DNA from 3 places in the Rahnella selenatireducens genome. Region 1 is predicted to be linked to each of the others. Evidence: predicted binding sites of a transcription regulator. Region 1 holds the regulator's gene; each other region holds the start of a gene.
What was found. The regulator Fur, encoded in region 1, represses iron uptake genes when iron is present. The targets are predictions, from matches to a motif close to ATAATAATGAGAACNACTATCAA.
Positions count from the first base shown of each region.

Region 2: the regulator Fur is predicted to act here: its motif matches at 5,591-5,613, upstream of efeU (iron uptake transporter permease EfeU).
Region 3: the regulator Fur is predicted to act here: its motif matches at 1,388-1,410, upstream of fepB (Fe2+-enterobactin ABC transporter substrate-binding protein).

Region 1 covers NZ_JBKEZJ010000001.1:427,325-435,390, reverse strand. The annotation lists gene nagE (PTS N-acetyl glucosamine transporter subunit IIABC) at 1-224, shown strand, start outside; gene glnS (glutamine--tRNA ligase) at 416-2,086, shown strand; gene chiP (chitoporin ChiP) at 2,553-3,965, shown strand; gene chiQ (ChiQ/YbfN family lipoprotein) at 3,979-4,320, shown strand; gene fur (ferric iron uptake transcriptional regulator) at 4,461-4,916, opposite strand; gene fldA (flavodoxin FldA) at 5,232-5,759, opposite strand; gene ACLBVC_RS02085 (methyl-accepting chemotaxis protein) at 6,170-7,834, shown strand; gene ybfE (LexA regulated protein) at 7,900-8,066, opposite strand, start outside.
Region 2 covers NZ_JBKEZJ010000005.1:139,412-147,477, reverse strand. The annotation lists gene ACLBVC_RS10520 (chloride channel protein) at 1-603, opposite strand, end outside; gene ACLBVC_RS10515 (N-acetylmuramoyl-L-alanine amidase) at 677-1,465, opposite strand; partial or broken gene ACLBVC_RS10510 (AMIN domain-containing protein) at 1,505-1,837, opposite strand; gene efeB (iron uptake transporter deferrochelatase/peroxidase subunit) at 2,009-3,316, opposite strand; gene efeO (iron uptake system protein EfeO) at 3,471-4,610, opposite strand; gene efeU (iron uptake transporter permease EfeU) at 4,671-5,516, opposite strand; gene putP (sodium/proline symporter PutP) at 5,731-7,215, opposite strand; gene putA (trifunctional transcriptional regulator/proline dehydrogenase/L-glutamate gamma-semialdehyde dehydrogenase) at 7,742-8,066, shown strand, end outside.
Region 3 covers NZ_JBKEZJ010000031.1:5,055-13,120, forward strand. The annotation lists gene rpoD (RNA polymerase sigma factor RpoD) at 1-457, shown strand, start outside; gene mug (G/U mismatch-specific DNA glycosylase) at 540-1,037, opposite strand; tRNA gene ACLBVC_RS24295 (tRNA-Ile) at 1,180-1,256, shown strand; gene fepB (Fe2+-enterobactin ABC transporter substrate-binding protein) at 1,433-2,401, shown strand; gene fepD (Fe(3+)-siderophore ABC transporter permease) at 2,413-3,447, shown strand; gene fepG (iron-enterobactin ABC transporter permease) at 3,450-4,478, shown strand; gene ACLBVC_RS24315 (ATP-binding cassette domain-containing protein) at 4,475-5,278, shown strand; gene fes (enterochelin esterase) at 5,246-6,601, opposite strand; gene ACLBVC_RS24325 (TonB-dependent siderophore receptor) at 6,832-8,066, shown strand, end outside.

The sequences.
Region 1 (8,066 bases):
CACTCAACGGTCAGGGCTTTACCCGCCTGGTTGAAGAAGGCGCAACGGTCACTACCGGTCAGCCTGTACTGGAACTGGATCTGGCTTACCTGAACGCTAACGCGCGCTCAATGATTAGCCCGGTTGTGGTCAGCAACATCGATGATTACACCGGTGTGATTTCACTGGCCAGCGGTTCAGTCGTCGCCGGTCAGACCAAACTGTTTGAGATTCAGGGTAAATAATTTCCTGACGCCGATTCAGTTGAGTTAGGTCTTAGCGGGAAGAGAGCAATCTCTTCCCGTTTTTTATTGCTTACGGACACGCGGTATGCAGATAACCACGATTTTATGCAAGTAACGGTTGTTTCCCGACGTGGCTTGTTGGAACATAACAGGTTATCTGTAGAGTCAATGTTGCGTAGAGGAATTGCACAATGAGTGAGGCTGAAGCCCGCCCAACAAATTTTATCCGTCAGATTATTGATGAAGATCTGGCGACCGGGAAGCACAATACCGTTCATACCCGTTTCCCGCCCGAGCCTAATGGTTATCTGCATATCGGCCATGCGAAGTCTATCTGCCTGAACTTCGGTATTGCGCAAGACTATCAGGGGCAGTGCAACCTGCGTTTTGACGATACTAACCCGGCAAAAGAAGACATCGAATTCGTTGAGTCGATCAAACACGACGTCCAGTGGTTAGGTTTCGGCTGGAGTGGTGATATTCACTATTCTTCTGACTACTTCGACCAACTGCACGGCTATGCGCTGGAGCTGATCAACAAAGGTCTGGCTTACGTTGACGAACTGTCTCCGGATGCAATCCGCGAATACCGTGGCTCGCTGACGTCTCCGGGCAAAAACAGCCCGTACCGCGATCGCAGCGTAGAAGAAAACATCGCGCTGTTCGAAAAAATGCGCAACGGTGAATTCGCTGAAGGCGCAGCGTGTCTGCGTGCAAAAATCGATATGGCGTCGCCGTTCTTCGTGATGCGCGATCCGGTTATCTACCGTATTAAGTTTGCGGAACACCATCAGACTGGCAAAAAATGGTGCATCTACCCGATGTATGATTTCACCCACTGCATTTCCGATGCGCTGGAAGGGATCACCCATTCGCTGTGCACGCTGGAATTCCAGGACAACCGTCGTCTTTACGACTGGGTTCTCGATAACATCACCATCCCTTGCCATCCGCGGCAATACGAGTTCTCCCGTCTGAATCTCGAATATTCCATCATGTCCAAGCGTAAGCTGAACCTGCTGGTGACGGATAAAATCGTAGAAGGCTGGGACGATCCGCGTATGCCGACTGTTTCTGGATTGCGTCGTCGTGGCTACACCGCTGCTTCCATACGTGAATTCTGCCGCCGTATCGGCGTGACGAAACAGGACAACAACGTCGAAATGATGGCGCTGGAATCTTGTATCCGTGACGATCTGAACGAAAACGCACCGCGCGCCATGGCCGTCATCAATCCGGTTAAAGTGATCATTGAGAACTTTACCGGTGAAGATGTGCAAATGGTGAAAATGCCTAATCATCCGAACAAACCGGAGATGGGTACCCGCGAAGTGCCGTTCACCCGTGAGATTTATATCGATCAGGCTGATTTCCGCGAAGAAGCGAACAAGCAATACAAACGTCTGGTGCTGGGTAAAGAAGTTCGTCTGCGCAATGCGTATGTCATCAAAGCGGAACGCATTGAGAAAGATGCCGAAGGTAATGTGACGACGATCTTCTGCTCATACGACATCGAAACGCTGAGCAAAGATCCTGCCGATGGCCGCAAGGTGAAAGGTGTGATCCACTGGGTTTCCGCTACTGAAGGTAAACCGGCGGAATTCCGTCTGTATGACCGTCTGTTCAGCGTGGCAAACCCGGGCCAGGCAGAAGACTTCCTGACCACGATCAACCCGGAATCCCTGGTGATCGCGCACGGTTTCGTTGAGCCTTCTCTGGTGGCTGCACAGGCTGAAATCAGCCTGCAGTTCGAACGTGAAGGTTACTTCTGTGCTGACAGCCGTTATTCCAGCGTTGAAAATCTGGTCTTCAACCGTACCGTTGGCCTGCGTGATACCTGGGAATCTAAACCCGTCGCGTAAGTCACCGATGAATGATTGCTAAACGCAGCTCCGGCTGCGTTTTTTTATGTCAGAAATTCACGGAATTTTCTTTTTCATCGCGAATTAATGCATTTTTCATGTTTACTTTTTAGACTCTTCTTTCCGAATATCAGAGTGCTGAAACGTTTAAATTAATACGTTTTTTCCTTAATTAACTGTTTTAGTTATTGATTACCAGAGTCCACTGATTTGAACCTTCGCATTCCTTGTTTGTTACACTTTTTCATCTTTATGTGCACTTTGTCATACTTCAGCCATCAGGGTTTAATTACCCATTGATAATTCGCGTCGCGAAAAATACTCTTAATCCTGCTTTATACGGTTGCGCCTCTGGCGGCCGCTTTTAATACCCGTTTGGGTTTTGCACGTTTTTTAGTCAAAATGAGGAATTTCTATGCACAAGCACCTTAACAGGGGCAGGGGATCGGCTTACCTGAAACCTGTGATGTACACGCTGGCTGGCACTTTATTGGGCGGCGGAATGATGTTTCCTGAAGAGGCCAGAGCGGCTGGCTTTATTGATGATTCGACGCTGACCGGCGGTGTGTATTACTGGCAGCGCGAACGCGACCGCAAAGATTTGAACAAAACGAAAGAAGAAACCCGCCCTGACGGCACAAAAGTCACGGTGAATAATCCCGATTACGATAAATATGCCACCAACCTTTCACACGCGACCGCCAACCTGAACCTTGATTTCTCTTCCGGCTACGCCTGGGACATGTTCGGTATCGATCTCGCCGCATTTACCGCGATCGAATTAGCCGAAGCCAGCGACAGCGGTCACCCGAACGAAATCGCGTTCTCCTCTAAAAACCATGCGTATGACGAAGACTACTCCGGTGATAAAGGCGGCGTCAGCCTCTACAAAGCGGCCGGTAAATTCAAATATGGCGGATTCTGGGGCCATGCCGGTTACATTCAGCCCACTGGACAAACGCTGATCGCCCCGCACTGGAGCTTTATGCCGGGTACCTATCGCGGTGCCGAAGCCGGGTATAAACATGATTTTGGCGATCCGGGCGAACTGAGTTTCTCCTACATGTGGGCGGATGAATACAAATCGCCGTGGCATCTGGAAATGGATGATTTCCGCCAGAACGACAAGAAAACCGGTGTTTCCTATATACACTCGCTGGGTGCGAAATACGACTTCAAAAATGATCTCGTGCTGGAAGCGGCCTTCGGTCAGGCAGAAAGTTACGTCGATCAATACTTCGCCAAAGCGTCGTACAAAATTGATCTGATGGGCAATCCGCTCACTACCAGCTACCAGTTCTATGGCGCGGAAGATCGTATCAGCAACCAGAACGATCCCAACAGTCTGTATGACGGTTTGGCCTGGTTGCAGGCATTGACTTTCGGTTACACCACCGGTCAGTTCAACTGGCGTCTGGAAGGGACAATGGTCAAAGCTGAGGGAAATCAGGGTTATTTTTTACAACGCATGACCCCAACGTATTCTTCTTCTAACGGACGTCTTGATGTGTGGTGGGACAACCGTTCTGACTTCAACGCTAACGGCGAAAAAGCGGTTTACGCCGGTGTGTTATACGACCTGGCGAAATGGGATCTGCCGGGCTTCGCAGTGGGCGGTTCTTATGTTTATGCGTGGGATGCCAAACCGAGTACCAATCCAATCTATGATCAGAGCCAGCGTCTCAAAGAAAGCGCCTGGAGCCTTGATGCGCTTTACACCATTCAGGAAGGCCGCGCAAAAGGGACGCTGTTCAAACTTCATTACACCCAGTATGACAACCACTCGGATATCCCGAGCTGGGGAGGCGGTTACGGCAACATTTTCCAGGATGAAAAAGACGTGAAATTCATCGTTATCGCTCCATTCACTATTTTCTGAGGATACTAAACCGATGAATAAATTACTGATGATGGTTGTGACTTCCCTGTTACTGGCGGGTTGTGCGCCAACAGCTACGCAAACCGAAAATGCGAAACTGCGTCAGGCGTACAGCAGCTGCATCATTAAAGCAGAAGGCTCGCCGGATAAAGTGGCGTCGTGCCAGACGATCCTTGATGTTCTAAAACAGGAACAGGAGCACAAGCAGTTTGCCGAGCTGGAAACCGTGCGTGTAGTGGATTATCAGCGTTGTCTGACGGCGCGTAAAACCGGCGATGGTCAGGCTTACGCGGCAGACTGTGGCAAAATCTGGCAGGAAATTCGTTCTAACAATTCGCCAAAACCGGTGAATTAACCGGGCGCGAACGCTGCGCACCTATCGCAAGAAAAAACAAACCCCGGCTTGCCGGGGTTTGTTTTTTTATCCGTCGCCTGAATCGCAGGCACAAAAAAACCGCCTTTCAGCGGTTAATTTATTCGGACTGACCGTAGAGATTACTGTGCAGGTTTATCATTGTGCAAAGATTCATCTTCGCGACAATCGCCCGCCTCACAGTGGCCGTACAGATACAGACTGTGGTTGGTCAGTTTGATACCGTGTTTCTTCGCAATCTCGCGCTGACGGCCTTCAATATATTCGTCACGAAATTCAATAACGCGGCCGCAATCCAGGCAGATCAGGTGATCATGGTGATGTTGTTGGGTCAGTTCGAAAACAGACTTGCCGCCTTCGAAGTTATGACGGGTAACGATACCGGCGTCATCAAACTGGTTCAGAACGCGGTAAACCGTCGCCAGGCCAATTTCTTCACCCATATCAATCAGTTGTTTGTACAGATCTTCCGCACTAACGTGATGACCTTCCGGCGCTTGCAGCACTTCCAGGATTTTGAGGCGCGGAAGCGTGACTTTTAAGCCGGCTTTCTTCAGTGCGGTGTTGTTGTCAGTCATGCGGATTCAGTCCTGTTACTATGTGCTAATCAAGTTGAGGCATGCAGCCTGTGGCATCGGCGGCACAAAAATTTGTCGCTTAAGGATTCTTCGCTTTTGAGACGTGTGCCGATCCTCAAAAACGTAGCCTGTTAATAAAGATCACAAAATGCCTGTCACATTCGATAATGCAACGACTTGATCAATAGGAAAACAGATGAGCTCAGTGTACCTTGATACCACTGAAAGTTACAATTTTGTAGCGGTTAAATTGTTAATTTCAGTAATAGTTTGGCCCTTCAATTGTAGAATAAATCCTCAGGGCCAACAGGGTTTTTAGCCAATAATTTCTGAAAGGCTCAGCTCTTCTGTGATCTGTTTGACCCACGTATCAACACGTTCGTTGGTCAGTTCCGGCTGACGGTCTTCGTCAATTGCCAGTCCGATGAAGTGCTTATCATCAGCCAGACCTTTAGACGCTTCGAAGTGATAGCCTTCAGTTGGCCAGTGGCCCACAATCACCGCGCCGCGTGGTTCGATGATGTCACGCACAGTACCCAGCGCATCGCAGAAGTATTCGGCATAGTCTTCCTGATCGCCACAGCCAAACAGCGCGACCAGCTTACCTTCGAAATCTATCTCTTCCAGCGTCGGGAAAAAGTCGTCCCAGTCACACTGCGCTTCACCGTAATACCAGGTTGGAATTCCGATCAGCAAGATATCGAATTTTTCCAGATCCTCTTTGCTGCTCTTCGCAATGTCATGCACCTCTGCAACATCTTTACCCAATTGCTTTTGGATCATTTTCGCGATGTTTTCGGTGTTACCTGTATCGGATCCAAAGAAGATACCTACTACGGCCATAAGATTACCTAACCTCTTGTTCTCAATGAAGTGCTCTGCATTGCAGGCAATAATAACGCAGATGATAGCAAACTCGCGAGGCGGAGAATATGTTTCAGCTCGCCTTCTTAACTGGTGGATAAGTTTATCGGCCAATCTTTTTAAGTGTTATCGCCTTCGTGTGCTTTGAATAACCTCAGGCTTATTGAGGTCAAAAGCAAAATTAAGAAATATGTTCTCACAATACTAAATTTTGAGAACAACCCGCCGATAGATGAAGCGAGAGGAATCTCAACATAATAAAGAAATCGATGCCCGGAGAGGTGTTCAAACATGTCCGGGGGCGAAAGCCTGCTGGCTACCTGTCTTGATTCTCCGCATCCCCGTCAATCCTCAGACCAGAAACAACCTTGTTTCGAGAGAGGCATATCGTGCAGTTTTTAAAAAATATCACCATCAGGGCCGCATTATTAACGATTTTAGGCATTTTCTGCGTCATGTGGGCAGGTGTCTCCCTTTACACCGTTACCTCACTGAATACGCTGACACAAAATACGAAGAACAGTACCGAACTGGTCAACAATATGGCGCTGATCAGCAAAGGAAATGATCAGTATTTTCGTACCGTGACACGCTTAAGCCGTGCCGTCTCACAACTTCAGGCCGATCCGTCAAAAGGGCCGGAAATTTTTGATACGGCAAAGCAATCCCTCGATGGCCTTTCTCAGGCACTGGCGAGTTTCAAAACGGCTCCGCATCCGGGGCTGGATGAGGCTTCGGTTCAGGAACTGGTCTCCAGTTGGGAGAGTCTGGTTACGCAGGGCGTTACGCCGTTGTATGCGGCGGCCGTCGGCAAAAATTTCGATGCCTATAATCAGCTCTCAAACGATGCTGTTCCTGCCCTGAGCCGTAACTTTGGTGTGTCCATGACCAAAGTCAGCGGGCAGATTGCAGTCGATTTTGAAGCAGCGCAGACCAAATCTAACCATCTGACTTATTACAGCAAAGTTATTCTGCTGACGGCTTTTTCTCTCGGCCTGCTTATTTTGCTGCTGACCGACCGTTATCTGGTGATGGCGCTGGTGAAACCGCTGGATAAAATTCGCGATCACTTCGCCGTGATTGCAAGCGGCGACCTGACGCATTACCTGGAAGAGTTCGGCAAAAACTGTGCGGGTAAATTGATTCCGCTGCTCAACGTGATGCAGTCCAGTCTGGAAAATACCGTTCAGACCATCCGCAATTGCACCAACCACATCTATCAGGGCGCGTCAGAAATCTCAGCCGGGAATAACGATCTGTCTTCCCGTACCGAAGAACAGGCATCCGCACTGGAAGAAACGGCAGCCAGTATGGAAGAGCTGACGGCCACGGTAAAACACAATGCGGACAACGCGCATCACGCGAGCCAGCTGGTGATGGAAGCGTCTTCTACCGCGCAGAAGGGCGGTAACATTGTGGCTGACGTCGTCAGCACCATGAAAGATATCTCAGGCAGCTCGAAGAAAATTGCGGAAATCACTTCTGTTATCAACAGCATTGCCTTCCAGACCAATATTCTGGCGCTGAATGCCGCGGTAGAAGCTGCGCGCGCAGGCGAGCAGGGGCGTGGTTTTGCGGTGGTCGCCAGTGAAGTGCGTAACCTGGCACAGCGCAGTGCGCAGGCGGCGAAAGAAATCGAATCGCTGATTAGCGAATCCGTTTCCCGCGTTGACAGCGGCTCTAAACTGGTAGAAAACGCCGGGCAGACAATGAACGAAGTGGTGCGCTCAATTACGCATGTCACCGATATCATGGCGGAAATCGCTTCGGCGTCTGATGAGCAGAGCAAAGGCATCAGCCAGGTTGCCGTTGCGGTGACACAAATGGACAGCGTAACGCAGCAAAACGCCGCTCTGGTGGAAGAAGCTTCGCATGCCGCGGTCTCTCTGGAAGAGCAGGCTTCATTACTGAACAACGCTGTTGCGACGTTCAAACTCAAAGACAGCATCACGAATGTCGGAAAACGACCCGCGAGCGCGGTTTCTCAGCCGTTGTTACGGCCTGCAACCGGTGTAATGACATCGAAAAGCAGTGAAAACTGGGAAACGTTCTGAGGTGAGAGTTAAGCAGTAAAAGGTAAGAAAACAGGCGGATAACCGGAAGGTTATCCGCTTTTTTATCAGCCTTCCTGACCGTTAAGATGCGACAGCAACATCTCTTCAATCAGTTCGCTACGACTGATATTGCGTTCTTCTGCCAGCTTATTGAGGGTATCAACAGCATCGGCGTTCATTTTCAGCTCTACGCGACGCAGACCACTCGCTTTATCGCGGCGTAACTGGTTGC
Region 2 (8,066 bases), on a different contig from region 1:
CGCTATTGCAGGCAGCAACAGCGGCCAGCGGAATGCACCGAGCAATACTTCCAGCACAAACACCGCGCCGCCGAGCGGGACATTATATACCGCCGCCAGTCCCGCCCCAGCGCCGCAGGCAATCATGATTTGCGTTTCGCGCGCCGTCAGCCTGAAGCGCAGCGACAACCAGTTTGCGCTGACCGCGCCGATTTCGCGCGGCGCAACCTCACGTCCAAGCGGCGAACCGAGCGCGACGGTGATGATTTGCAGCAACGCATGGATCGTCGTGCTGACAAACGGCATACGCGGATTTTCTGATTTCACCGCCGCAGCAATGCTCACCAGCGGTTTTCCCCAGCGGTACAATGCCCACCAGCCGGTGCCGGCAACCGCACCACAGATAATAAGCACAATCAGCCGCCGGCTGCGCGTCGCCTCGCTGACGCCCTGCAAAAAGCTCTCGCTGCTGATGATGAAATCCGGGCTGTAGCCGAAGGCCAGATGCTGGATGTAGTGCAGGATCAGCGCCAGCATCATGCCACCAAGACCGGCTAATACGCCGGTACACAATGTTGCTGCCGTCAGCCGCCACAGCGGGCTGGAAATTTCGGAATTATTCAACGCAGGCACTCCGCATTTTTATCTGATGTTTGGGTTCTCTAAACAGCTTACAAAACATCAGTTAAACCGCACGTCAGCTCAGCAAGTTATTTTTCTTTTCGTTGAGGAAATAACTGTTAATGCCGTCTGCCAGCGCCCTCGCCATCTTCTCCTGGAAAATCGGCTCGCCCAGCAGTTTTTCTTCCTGCTTGTTGGTGATGAAAGACGTTTCCACCAGCACCGACGGAATGCGCGGAGATTTCAGCACGGCAAAACCGGCCTGTTCCGGATGCGGGCTGTGCATGTGATGCACCTTGATAATGTTCGACGCCAGATGACGGCCAAAATCCATACTGCGGTGGATGGTTTCATGCTGATCGAGATCGAAAAGCGTTTCTTTCAGGTATTCATCATCCGTTTTAAAATCATTGTCATACAAAACGTCCACACTGTTTTCGCTCTGCGAAAGGTAGCGCGACATCGCGTTGCCCGCGCCGTGTTCCGACAACGCAAAAACCGACGCGCCGGATACCTTATCGTTGGTAAATCCGTCGGCGTGAATAGAAATAAACAGGTCGGCTTCGTGCTGATGCGCCAGACTGACGCGGTGATACAACGGAATAAAGACGTCATCCTGCCGGGTCAGTACCGCATGAATGCCGTGCTGCTGATCCAGCAACGTTTGCAGGCGTTTGGCGATGTGCAAAACCACGTGTTTTTCGTATGTACCTTTATTGCCAATCGCACCGGGATCTTTTCCGCCGTGGCCGGGATCAATCATCACCAGCAGGGTTTTTTCTGCCAGTGGCGCTTTGGTGGCTAAAGGCAACGCCTGCACCGCCGTTTGTGCTGCGGTCCCTTCTTCCGTCACAGTCACTTTCATCACGCCATTTTCTGTTGTGCGTGTGATCACCGGTTTGCCCTTCACTGTCAGCACTATGCGCGCCACGTCGGGGCTGAAATGGGCAATGCGCCCTTCTGCAATCCACGGGAATTTCTGGCGAACCACCGTTAGTGCATGTTCCAGTTCCGGCGGAAACGACGCCATCGGCATGTCGATCACCACCCGTTCCGGCGCGCCGAGCATAAATACGCGGCTGCGCTTATCGGCGGCAGGCAATGATACGGTAATCTGGCGCGCGTCTGACGTCAGTGAAACGCGGACGGACTTACTGGCGGCAAACAGACGCGGTGAAGTCAGTGACAGGCAGATGCCGAAAATCAGCAGTTTTCTGCGGGAATGGTTGATGGTCATAACAGTCTCAGGGCAGGCATCGTGATAAGCCGTTAACGATTTATCATCATGACATTACTGACGTTTTCAGGAGTGCGCGGGAGTATTAACAGGGCGTGAATTCGGTAACGAACGGTAAAAAAGGTGACAGGCAATGTTCCTCCTCCGTGCGTGACGGAGGAGGAAAACAACTCAGGCTTCGATCAGGGTTTGCCCCAGATAGTGATTTTCGTCTTTGATGCCCGGCAGTGTGAAGAAGAAACCGCCGCCGACCGGCCGGATATACTCTTCCAGCGGCTCGCCGTTCAGGCGTTTTTGTACTGCCAGAAAACCTTTCTCGAGGTCATGCTGATAACAGACAAACAGCAGCCCCATTTCCAGTTGCCCGGAATTGGTGACGCCCAGCGAATAACTGTAGCCGCGACGCAGCATCAGGTTATCGTCGGTTTCTTTGGTGCGCGGATTGGCCAGACGAATGTGCGCATCCAGCGGGATCACCTTCCCTTCCGGATCTTTGCTGTAATCCGGCACATCATGCTCTTTTTCCATGCCCAGCGGCGCACCGGTTGCTTTGTGACGGCCAAAAATCGTCTGCTGTTCCTGAAGTGGCGTGCGGTCCCAGAACTCAACGTGGAACGGGATCAGACGCGCCGCCTGATAACTGCCGCCGGTCGTCCAGCCCGGTTCGCCCTGATCGGCAGTTACCCAGATGGCTTTGTCCATCAGCGGTTTATCTTTGGCATCCGGGTTCGCCGTGCCGTCCTTAAAGCCCAGCAGGTTAATCGGCGTTTCTTTGCCCTGGCTGCGCGCGGCGTGGGAAGAAATAAACCCGTCACGACGCCAGCGCACGCTAAGTAAATCCGGCGTGTACTTGATGATGTCGCGCAGCGCGTGAACCACGGTGTCGCTGTTATTGGCGCAAATCTGCAACAGCAAATCGCCGTGGCAGAGTTTGGCATCAAGGGAATCATTCGGGAAACGCGCCATACGCTGCAATTTATGCGGTTTGTGAGCGGCCAGCCCGAAGCGTTCATCAAACAGCGAATCGCCCACGGAAAGCGTCATGGTCAGGTTATCCGGGTAGATTTCCACGCCCATTACGCCCGAATCCATCGGCGGGAATTTTGGATCTACTGAAGGCGCCGTGCCGCCGGTGGTCAGAAATACAAAGCGGGTATCGAGCAGACGGAAAAGACGCTCGAGATCGGCTTTAGTGGTCGCGAGAACATCAAACGCCACCAGCATCATCGACGCCTGCTGCGGCGTTAAAATCCCCGCCTGATGTTCGCCGTAATAAGGCTGCTTGCCCCAGCGTTCATCGGGAGAAACGGTTCCTGGTGTGTACTCTTTTTTGGCACCCGGCGTTTTTTCTGCCTGCGCCCCGGCCGCGCCGCCAAGGGCAAATGCCCCGCCTAACAATCCCACGCCTTTCAGTAAACGGCGGCGTGAAGAAGAAGTCACGTCCAGTTGTACGGACTTATTATCGTTTTTATTGCTCATTGCTATGCCTTAAAGGTCAACACTCCTGCGAAAAGGTGGGGTCTTGCTCCTCCCCCTGCTAAGGGGGAGGTTGGGAGGGGGTATTGCAGGCGACTACAGTGTATCCATTAATACCCCACCCCAGCCCTCCCCTTCGCAGGGGAGGGAGCAAAGATTAATCTAAACCTAAAACGCCACGCAGCTTGGCCAGATCTTCTGCCAGCGTCGTGATCGGCCCTTTCATCGCATTACGGTCAGCGTCGGAGAGTTTCTCGTAGTTCTCGTAACCGTCTTTGGTTTTGTATTTATCCAGCAGGGTATCTACGGTTTTAAAGTTCGCGTCGATTTTATCCAGCAACGGTTTGTCGGCTTTTTCCAGCAGCGGACGCAGCAGGTTCACGATTTTCTGCGCGCCATCGAGGTTTGCACGGAAATCCCACAGGTCGGTGCGGCTGTAACGGTCTTCTTCACCGCTGATTTTGCTCGATGCGACTTCCTCGATAAGACCTGCCGCGCCGCCTACCACTTTGCTTGGCGGGAAGGTCAGCTCAGAAATACGTTTTTGCAGATCGACGGTGTCGGCATACAACTTGTCAGCAAACGGCTCAGTGCCTTTGGTGGTTTTGTCGGCGAACAGGATTTTCTCCAGACGGTGGAAACCGGTGAAGTTCGGGTCTTCGGCTTTCTTCTCGAAGTCATCTTCACGGGCATCGATGCTGCCGTCGAGATCAGAGAACAGCTCGGCGATCGGTTCGATACGTTCGTAGTAAACGCGGGTAGAGGCGTACAGCGCCTGCGCTTTCGCCAGATCGCCCTTCTTAATCGCATCCGTGAACGCTTTGGTGTGGGAAACCAGTTCAGCAACCTGCTGTGTTACATACACTTTGTATTCCGCAATCGGGCCAACCAGCGCCATGGCGTCAGGTTTTGCGGAGGTCGCCGCGCCTTCCGCCGTCACGGTCAGTTTGCCTTTCGGATTGCTCAGCAAGCCGCAGGTCATGTCGTATTCGCCGGGTTCCAGATTGGCGGTCATTTTCTGCGTGAAGCCCGGTGCCACGTTTTCACGTTCTTCCACCACCATCACGCCTTTCAGAATTTCCCATTCCAGGTTTTTCTGGCTGTTGTTATGGATAACAAACTGCGTTTTACCGGCGGGCACGGTCAGCGCCATCGGTTCACATTGCTTGTCGTTAACAGCAATTTTGACCTGACGGACATCAGCCGCCAGCACGTTAGCGCTCAGCGCAAAAGCGGGCAGTGACAGCAGCGCGACCTGTAAAGCTTTACGGCGAAACAGCGGGGATGAATATGACATGTACCACTCCGTGACAAACTGTGTGAAAAGAGAATGTATGAACAACAATATTGTTAAAAATCAGCGTTGTGTTTTTTGCCCGGCCGGAGCCGTGACGGCTGATTTTCCCTGCGGCATAAAGAACAGGAACAGCGCCGGGATCAGGTACAGGAAATACACTGCGACTTCACTGACGGTCGGCGCTTCCTGATAACCCAACATCCCTTCGAGCAACGTACCGAACAGAGAATGCGTGGACAAAATGGCGCTCAGATCGAAGGCGATATCCTGCATTCCGTTCCACAAACCGGCTTCGTGGAAAGCACGTATAGCACCCGCAGCCAGACCAGCCGCAACGAACAGAATAAACAGGCTGGTCCACTTGAAGAATTTGGCCAGATGCAGCTTCACGCCGCCGTAGTAAATCAGGAAACCCAGCACGATGGCTGCGCCCAGACCGAGTAACGCGCCGATGGGCGCTTCAATGCCGACATCCTGCTGAAACGCCGCCAGCAGGAAAAAGACCGATTCAAGCCCTTCACGCGCAACGGCGAAAAATACCATCGCCACCAGCGCCCAGCCCTGCCCGCGACCGGAGTTGAGCGCGTTATCAATCGCGCCTTCCAGATGCACTTTGATGGAACGCGACACCTTGCGCATCCAGAACACCATGTAGGTCAGAATGCACACCGCCACGACGGCCACGATACCTTCAAACAACTCCTGCTGCTTTTGCGGAAACTCGCCTGTGGTGGCGTTGATGAACAGCCCCAACGCCAGACACAGTGCCGCAGCAATGAACACACCAATCCAGACCACACCGAGCCACTGCCCGCGTTGCGTCCGTTTGAGGTAACTGGCGATCAGGCTGACAATCAGCGCCGCTTCGAGACCTTCGCGAAACATAATGAGAAACGGAACGAACATAGCGGAAACTCCCGAACCCTGAATTCTGAAAACTGACAGATACGTAAGGACTCTGTAAAGAAAGGTAAAAAGAAACGATATTGATTATCATTCTTGGAAAAAGAAATACAAGAGGTGACGGGCTCTTTTTTGAAACCTGTCGGGGAAATGCGCACGAAAAAACAGAAAACCGGGATCAGGGCGATCCCGGTTTGTAAGGATAATGCGGGGAAAATCAGAGGGTGTTGTATTCCGCTTCGGCAGCGTTGAAGCGTTCTTCTACTGCCACGGAAGGTTTACGCCCCATCAGGCTGATCACCCAGATGGCAATTGAAGCAAAGATAAAACCGGGAATAATTTCGTACAGTTCCGCCCAGCCGTAGCTTTTCCACAGAATCACCGTCGCGGCGCCGATGACCATGCCGGCCAGCGCGCCATTGCGGGTCATGCGTTTCCACATCACGGAAATCAGGATCACCGGCCCGAATGCCGCACCAAAACCTGCCCAGGCGTAGCTGACTAAACCGAGCACGCGGTTTTCAGGGTTGGCAGCCAGCGCAATCGCTACCAGCGCGACAACCAACACCATCGCACGACCAATCCACACCAGCTCACGCTGGCTTGCGCCTTTGCGCAGGAACGCTTTGTACAAATCTTCGGTAATGGCGCTCGAACATACCAGCAACTGGCAGCTCAGGGTGCTCATCACCGCCGCCAGAATCGCCGACAGCAAAATCCCGGCAATCCACGGGTTGAACAGGATTTTCGCCAGCTCGATGAACACGCGCTCGCCGTTTTGCGTCACGTTGCCCGCCATTGCCGGATTATTGCTGAAATACGCAATCCCGAAGAAGCCCACGGCAATCGTGCCTGCCAGACACAGAATCATCCACGTCATGCTGATACGGCGTGCGCTGCGGATAGTGTGATGCGAATCGGCAGCCATGAAACGCGCCAGAATATGCGGCTGGCCAAAATAACCCAGGCCCCAGCCCAGCAACGACAGGATCGCCACCAGATTCATATTCTTGAACATGTCGGTGTATTCCGGGTTTTTCGCCTGAATCACCATCATTGAGCTGTCAATGCCGCCGACCGCGAGAATGACGATCACCGGCGTCAGGATCAGCGCGAAAATCATCAGGCTGGCCTGCACGGTGTCAGTCCAGCTGACCGCCAGAAAACCGCCGATAAAGGTATAAATAATGGTCGCCGCGGCACCCGCCCACAGCGCGGTCTGATAAGACATCCCGAAGGTGCTTTCAAACAGACGCGCACCGGCGACAATCCCGGATGCGCAGTAAATAGTGAAGAACACCAGAATCACAATCGCCGAGATAATGCGCAGCAGTTTGCTGGAATCTTCAAAGCGGTGCGTGAAGTAATCCGGCAGCGTCAGCGCATTATTGTTGGCCTCGGTGTGAACGCGTAAGCGCCCCGCCACCAGCTTCCAGTTCAGATACGCGCCAATCGTGAGGCCGATGGCAATCCAGCTTTCGGAAATACCGGAAAGAAAAATCGCGCCCGGTAAACCCATTAATAACCAGCCGCTCATGTCTGACGCGCCGGCTGAAAGTGCCGTCACCACGCTGCCTAAACTGCGGCCACCCAGAATATAATCATCAAAGTTTTTGGTTCGTAAATACGCGATGAGCCCTATCAAAATCATCCCGAAAATATAAACACAAAACGTCACCAGCATCGGTGTGTTCATTGTCATGTTCTTCTCCACTTTCTTATTTTTTGCGATACGTGTTTGCAATGCAGGCCGGCATCTGTCTGTCCTGACACGCCTTTTTCAAAAGACGGCCAACATCATGCCGGGGCGAGATGATGGCTGAAACCCGCGAAGGATGCAGCATTACTCTCCATTTTTTTTCTTTTTCAGGGTACTTAATGTGGTTTTTATTCAAATTAACTGTCGGTCGCGATACTGGTTGAGTGATTGCCATATTTCAAATGTTTTAACATTTTGGATACTTAAAATTTACGATCCATCACATTTATCATGAGCGCGGGTTGCACGTTACATTTTCAAAAGTTGCACCTTAAACGCTGAGGTTATTAAGGCGGTTAGCGCTGAAAAGCTGCTTCCTCCACGTTGACTTCCTGTTAAAAATGCCAAATAAATCACATCAGGCACACTTCATGCATTAACAGGGTTGCACAAGGTTGCAACATAGAAGATATTGCTTGCCATAAAGATAATGAATTCACCTGAACCTTTTCATAGGGAGTGGTTACGCATGGGTATGACGACGATGGGCGTGAAGCTGGATGAAGGCACACGCGACAGGCTAAAAATTGCGGCACAGCAGATTGACCGCACGCCGCACTGGCTGATCAAACAGGCGATTTTTTCCTATCTGGAACGTCTGGAAAATGGCGATTCGCTCCCGGAGATCCCGGCGCTGAATGGCGCAGCGGCTGGCGACGCAGAAGATCCCGCCGGTCAACCGGTTCAGGAAATGCATCAGCCGTTCCTTGATTTCGCCGAGCAGATTTTGCCACAGTCGGTCAGTCGCTCAGCCATTACCGCCGCCTATCGCCGCCCGGAGCCGGAAGCCGTGT
Region 3 (8,066 bases), on a different contig from region 1:
ACTCAACCGTATTTCCCGTCAGATGCTGCAAGAGATGGGCCGCGAACCTACGCCGGAGGAGCTGGCTGAGCGTATGCTGATGCCGGAAGACAAAATCCGTAAAGTGCTCAAAATCGCGAAAGAGCCAATCTCCATGGAAACGCCAATCGGCGACGATGAAGATTCGCATCTGGGTGATTTTATTGAGGATACTACCCTCGAGCTGCCACTGGATTCTGCAACGTCTGAAAGCCTGCGTTCTGCTACGCACGACGTTCTTGCTGGCCTGACCGCACGTGAAGCGAAAGTTCTGCGTATGCGTTTTGGTATCGACATGAACACTGACCACACGCTGGAAGAAGTGGGCAAACAGTTCGACGTTACCCGTGAACGTATCCGTCAGATCGAAGCGAAAGCGTTGCGTAAACTGCGCCACCCAAGCCGCTCCGAAGTGCTGCGCAGCTTCCTGGACGATTAATCGTCATCAGGCTGTCAGCCGTTAAAAAGCCCCGCCTTTCTCTGGAAATGGCGGGGCTTTTTTATCCGGACTCGCCAGAAGTTCAGGGATTCAGTGACGCGTACAGTTCACGATATGAAGCGACCAGCTCATCGAGCGTTGCGCGGTTCAGCCCGCTGGGATTCGGCAAAACCCAGACCTCAGTCCGGCCAATTTTCAGAGCCTGATGTCCCCAGTTCACTTTGCTGATGCCAAACGCTTTACTGAAAGCTTGTTTACCCAGAATGGCTAACGCACGCGGCTGATAACGCAAGATTTTCTCTTTTAAAACCTCACCGCCATCACGCAATTCATCACTTTTCAGCTCGCTGGCTTCCACCGTCGGACGCGCCACTAACGCCGTGATACCACAACCGAATTCCTGCAACTGCAGCCACTCTTGCGGCGCTAACTGACGCCCGGTAAATCCCGCCTGATGAATGACTTTCCAGAAACGGTTACTGCCATTAGCAAAAGGATACCCTTTGTGAGCAGAAGAAAGACCGGGATTAATGCCGCAAAATACAACCTGGAGATCCTCCACGAGGATATCTGTAAGCATAATGTTTTCCTAAGACGTATTTGCTCGAGTTATGGGTAAAAAAGTCCGCGAACACAACATACTAGAACTGTGCACAAAACGCGCATACGAACCGAACACATATAGACCTGTAAGCAAGGTTTACCGTATAATCCCGCACCTCGGCCCTTTAGCTCAGTTGGTTAGAGCACGCGACTCATAATCGCTTGGTCGCTGGTTCAAGTCCAGCAAGGGCCACCAAATTTTGGTTTCAGATTCAAACGATTAAGCCACTTCGCAAGAAGTGGTTTTTTTGTTTCCATAACTCCCTTCTTAACCAGACCTTTACCCTTATTCTCCCCCTCCCGCGATTGACCCCGCCTCGCTCAAATATAATAATGAGAACCATTAACATTAAAGATTAGGGAATGGATCCAATGATTAGCGCTGGTTTTCGCATTTTTGCAGGGATCGCCGGGCTGTTTTTATCACTGATTTTCAGCACTCACGCCTTTGCGGAAGGCTGGCCTCGCGAGATAAAAACTTCGCATGGCATCCTCACATTGCAGCAACCTCCTCAGCGAATTGTGTCTACCAGCGTAACGGTCACGGGGACATTACTGGCCATCAACGCGCCTGTGATTGCCAGCGGGGCTTCCGGGCCAAACAGCCGATTTGCCGATCAGCAGGGCTTCTTCCGCCAGTGGGGAGATGTCGCGAAACAACGCGGAGTTGAACGTCTGTACATCGGTGAACCGAATGCCGAAGCCATTGCCGGTCAGGCTCCAGACTTAATTATTATTGCTGCCACCGGCGGTGATTCCGCCCTGAAGCTTTATGATCAGCTTTCCGCGATTGCGCCGGCCATGGTGGTTAATTATGACGACAAAAGCTGGCAGGATCTGGCGAAGGAATTAGGTCAGGCAACCGGCAAGGAAGCCGATGCTGCTGCCGTTATTGCCCGGTTTGAGGCGCGCGAAACCGCATTAAAAAAAGCCATGAAACTGCCGCCACAGCCTGTTTCTGCACTGGTTTACAGCGCCGATGGCAAAACAGCAAATCTCTGGACCCCCGCCTCGCCGCAGGGACAGTTGCTGCAAGAGTTAGGGTTTAAAATGGCCTTGGTGCCTTTGAATATCGCCGCCAGCCTGAGTCAGGGCAAACGTCATGACATCATTCAGCTTTCCGGCGAGAAAATGCCGGACGCGCTGAACGGCCAGACCCTTCTGCTGTTCTCCGCCAGTCAAAGCGACTCGGAGCGCCTGCTGAGCAATCCTTTCCTCGCGAAATTACCTGCCGTAGAAGGCAGGCACGTTTATGCGATGGGTGATGACACTTTCAGGCTGGATTATTACAGCGCCAGCAACATGCTGACGCAGCTTGAAACCCTGTTCGCCGCCCGCTGATGCCTCGTCTTATGCACGCAATTCCTGCGCCCCGCGTTTCATCGCCGGGGCAGTTTTCGCGACAGGCCACCAGAATACTGTTTGCCGTGCTGCTGCTTGCTCTGATGATGGCGCTGAGTCTGTTGCTGGGCGCGAAACCTCTTTCACTCAGCACAGTAATCTCAGCACTCAACGGGCACTGCGCCAGCGCTGACTGCGTGATCGTAACCGACGCCCGTCTGCCGAGAACGCTGGCAGGTTTACTGGCGGGAATGGCGCTCGGATTATCAGGCGCGCTGATGCAAATCCTGACCCGAAATCCGCTGGCCGACCCTGGTATTCTTGGCGTTAACGCCGGCGCCGGGTTTGCGGTCGTTCTCGGGATTGCCTTCTTTGGTGCCACAGATGTCAGCGGTTATCTGTGGTTCTCGTTTGCCGGAGCCTTATCAGCGACGCTGCTGGTCGCCATGATTGGCGCACTCGGGCGCGGTAGGCTGGATCCCGTTCGTCTCACGCTGGCGGGCGTTGCGCTGGCGGCCGTTCTGGAAGGGTTCTCATCGGGAATTTCCCTGCTGAATCCGCAGGTTTACGATCAGCTGCGCTTCTGGCAGGCCGGTTCGCTGGATATCCGCAATATGGCGGTGATCCGTACCGTCACACCGCCGATCCTTTTCGCCATTTTCCTCAGTTTGCTGATGACCCGCTCCCTGAATAATCTGACGATGGGCAGTGAACTGGCGACCGCGCTGGGCACTAAAATCATCACGACCCAGCTGCTGGGATTACTGGCCATCACGCTGTTATGCGGCAGCGCGACAGCGGCCGTCGGCCCCGTCGCATTTGTGGGCCTGATGGTGCCGCATATGGCGCGCTGGATTTGTCGTGCGGATCGCCGCTGGCTGTTGCCGTGGACGCTGGTTCTCACGCCAACGCTGTTGCTTGCGGCGGATATCGCCGGGCGGCTTCTGGTCACCGGTGAGTTGCGGGTTTCTGTCGTCGTCGCCTTTATCGGCGCGCCGGTGCTTATTTTTCTGGTTCGCCGCCCCGGCGGATTGCGCAGAGGTTAGCCATGAGCCAGAGAGAATCTGAATCCCGCACGCTGAAAAGAAACACGCTAATTTCGCGGCCATTTCTGACGGCGCTGGCGTTAGCTTTATGCACACTCTTACTGGCGATATTTGCGCTGGGCAGCGGCGCGCTGGCGCTGAAACCGGCTCAGGTCGTCAGCGCCCTGCTCGGCGATGGTCCGAAAAATCTGCACATCATTGTGACTCAGTGGCGTCTGCCGCGCGTGGTGATGGCGCTGGTCCTCGGCGCAGCGCTGGCCGTCAGCGGTGCGATTTTCCAGTCGCTGCTGCGCAATCCACTGGGCAGCCCGGACGTCATCGGTTTTAACACCGGCGCCTACAGCGGCGTTTTGCTGTCCATCGTGTTATTCAACGCCAGCGCGGGTGAAACCCTGATTGGCGCCATGGCCGGAGGCATTGTCAGTGCGCTGCTGGTTTATGCGCTGGCATGGCGTCAGGGCGTCGAAACCTTCCGCCTGATTATTCTCGGTATCGGCGTGCGAGCGCTGCTGATTGCGGGCAATACCTGGTTGATTATCAACGCGTCGCTGGAATCTGCGCTCACCGCCGGGTTATGGCATGCGGGTTCGCTCAACGGGATTACGTGGGAAAAAAGCCTGCCGGTGATCGCCCTGATTGTCGTGGCGCTGTTCCTCACCCGGCAGCTTTCCTCGCGAATGCGTCTGCTGGAAATGGGTGACGATTCCGCGTGCGCGCTGGGTGTCCCGGTGGAACGTTCGCGTCTGCTGCTGATGCTGGCGGGCGTGGCACTAACCGCCGCTGCAACGGCGCTGGCCGGGCCCATTTCCTTTATCGCGCTGGTGGCACCGCAGATTTCTCGCCGCCTGTGCGCCAGCCAGCAGCACGCGTTATTTTTTGCCGCACTGACCGGCGCACTGCTGCTGCTCGCGGCTGACGTCGCGGCGCAGCGTCTCTTCCTGCCTTATCAACTGCCCGTCGGCGTGCTCACCGTCAGTCTCGGCGGTATTTATCTGATTGGTTTGCTCATCCGGGAGTCCCGCCGCTCATGAAGACTGAACATTTTTCACCGCTGTATGCGCAGAACCTGACGCTCGGTTACGACAAAAAAGTCATCGCACGGGATTTGTCGGTGTCGATTCCGGAAGGAAAACTGACGGTGATTATCGGGCCTAACGCCTGCGGAAAATCGACGTTATTACGTACGCTGAGCCGCCTGATGCAGCCGCAGTCCGGCACGGTTTTTCTCGACGGAAAACTGATTGGCGATTACGGCACGAAAGACGTGGCAAAACGGCTGGGCTTATTACCGCAAAGTTCGACCGCGCCGGGCGATATCACGGTGGCCGATCTGGTCGGTCGCGGGCGCTATCCGCACCAGAATCTGTTCAGCCGCTGGAATGTGCAGGACACACAGGCTGTCGATGACGCGATGCGGGCAACCGGTGTTTATGAACTGGCGGAAAGCACGGTGAATTCACTGTCCGGCGGTCAGCGCCAGCGGGTGTGGATTGCCATGGTGCTGGCGCAGCAAACGCCGCTGCTGCTTTTGGACGAGCCGACGACCTGGCTGGATATCGCTCATCAGATTGATTTGATGGAGTTGATGTGTCGCCTGAATCAGGAAAATGGTCGGACGCTGGTCGTCGTGCTGCACGATCTGAATCAGGCCTGCCGCTACGCCGGGCATCTTATCGCCATGCGCGACGGAAAAATCCTCGCAGAAGGCGCGCCTGCCGATATCGTGACGCCGGAACTGATTGAGCAGGTTTTCGGATTGCGTTGCTCAATCATCGACTGCCCGGTGTCACATACGCCGTTAATTATTCCGCTCGGTAATTTTGCCGTTTGACGAAGGATCCCCGGCGGCCCACTGTGTCTCATCCCACAGACTGCAGAGGCCGTCGAGCAAACCTCCGCGCCACCACAGCGCGTCGTGCCCGCCTTCCAGCACACGGTAATGCACCTGATTGGGGGTCGGTTTCAGCAGCGCCTCCATCTGATTATTCACGTCATAAATCAGCTTTTCGTTTCTGCCGGCTTCCATAAAGATTTTCAAATGGCTGCGTTCCCCCAGTCCTTTTTCAACCTGGGACAGGATGCTTTCCGCTTCTTGCTGATCATCACTGGCTTGCTGACGATGGCGGCGCGGCCACCAGAAAGACCCCGACTGACTCAGCACGCAGCCGAAACGTTCGGGCCAGTGCAAACCGGCGTACAGCGAAGAAAGGCCACCAAAACTCTGCCCCGCGACCACCGTTTTTTGCGCGTTATCGCTGTGCGCGGCCAGTTTTTTCACCTGCGGCAATAACTCGTCCTGCACCGCCAGCCAGAACTCCGGATTGCAGGTCAGCTCGCGGCTGCGAGTTTGAATATCAATAACATCAATCAGCACGTAGACCGCGTCGGGCAGTGCCCCTTCGCGCGTAAGCTGCATCAGCGGCTGCCAGACGGGCATCTGTTTCGCCCAGAACTGGCCGTCGAGCAGGATCGCCAGCGGGCGCGAAGCAGGCTCCTGGCTTGCGCCGGTGGTAAACACCCAGACGTTTCGCATATTCCCCAGACGCGCACTTTTCCAGCGGAATGTTTCTAACGCAGCCGGAGCTTGCGGCGCTTTCGGGCCATGAAGATCAAACTCTGCCCAGGCGGGCTGCGGCAATGCTTCCGGCATATGCAGGCCGGACAACGCATGGGATTTTGCACCGGGCCACGGGCGATGCGGATTCAGCGGATCGTGCGTCGCGTGGCGGAAGAGGTTTTTCCACCATTCGCGCGCGGCAAGCATGCTCTGATAATCATCGTTATTTTGCGGAAATTCAGCGCCGGATTCGGTACGCGGGATCATGCTGTAGCTTCCGCGCCAGTCCGCACGCAACTCGGTCTGCCAGTGCCAGACATCCGTTCCGGCCAGCCGCTGCAAACTCTGCGGCGGCGACGACTGATGGTGATCGGTGATGCCGTTGATGTTGATCCAGACACGCTGGGTCTCCGACGTCGTTTCGTCGCCCTGCGGATCCCGCCAGAAGAACGTCACACGACAAAAACCATCGCGCGAAGGTTCTGTCCACGGCGTTCCCCGCGTAGCAATTTCATTCCACCACGCGGCACTTCCGGCCAGAGGTTCCAACAACATGGCCTGAGCAATAGGCTTTTCCGGATGCTGATATTTCATCATTTTTTACGCTTTACAGCCTTCTGGCAGACAAGAAAAAACATTCCCGGTACGGCGCTTTACACTTTCCCTACAAATTAGGAATGCCAATCGCATTGATAATTATTTTCATTTGCAATAATGTGTTACCGCCCGTAACGCGGGTCAATAAAAACTACACACACAACAGGCCATCCTCCTGTTCAATCTCGCTATTTTTCAGGAAAGGATGGAATTTCAGGGCAGAATCCGACATGAAAAGCAGGCTACCACACTATTCGCTGGCAACCTTAATCGGGCTGGGATCAGCGCTTACTTTCCCCGTCAGCGCAGCAGAAACCTCCGCAACAACCGCAACAGAAACCGGGACTACGGCCGCAGAAACGCCGAAAAAAACCGAAGACACTCTAGTCGTCACCGCTGCACAGCAAAACCTTCAGGCTCCGGGTGTTTCCACCATCACGTCTGACGAAATCCAAAAACGCCCACCGGCACGCGACATCAACGAACTGATCCGCACCATGCCCGGCGTAAACCTGACCGGCAACTCCACCAGCGGCCAGCGCGGCAACAACCGCCAGATTGATATCCGTGGCATGGGCCCGGAAAACACCCTGATCCTGATCGACGGTTTACCAGTGAACAGCCGCAACTCCGTACGTCAGGGCTGGCGCGGTGAGCGTGATACCCGCGGCGATACCAGCTGGGTTCCGCCAGATATGATTGACCGCATCGAAGTGATCCGCGGCCCGGCGGCGGCGCGTTATGGCAACGGCGCGGCAGGCGGCGTGGTGAATATCATCACCAAAAAAGACACCAGCGAATGGCACGGTTCATGGAATACCTACATGAACGCGCCACAGCATAAAGAAGAAGGCTCAACGAAACGCACCGATTTCAGCCTGTCCGGCCCGCTCAGCGACCAGTTCAGTTTCCGTCTGTTTGGCGGCTACAGCAAAACGCAGGCTGATTCGCAGTATATCAACGACGGCCATCAGTCCGAACGCACCGGCACCTATGCCGACACCGTTCCGGCAGGTCGCGAAGGCGTCATCAATAAAAATATCGACGCCATGCTGCACTGGGATTTCGCCCGCATGCAGTCACTGGAGTTTGAGGTGTCCAACAGCCGTCAGGGCAACCTGTACGCCGGTGACACGCAAAACACCAATACCAGTGCGCTGGTTAAAAGTATGTACGGCAAAGAGACCAACCGTATTTACCGCCAGTCCTACGCCCTGACGTACAAAGGCGCATGGGACAACGGCGTTTCCACCACCAACTATGTGCAGTACGAAAAAACCCGTAACTCACGCATGGATGAAGGTCTGGCGGGAGGCACCGAGGGGATTTTCTCTGACGACAGCTTCAACACCATCGCGCTGGGCGACATTCTTGCGCACAGCGAAGTCAGCATTCCGTTTGATTTAGGCGTGCCGCAAACCGCCACGTTAGGCACTGAATGGAACCAGCAGAAGATGAAAGATCC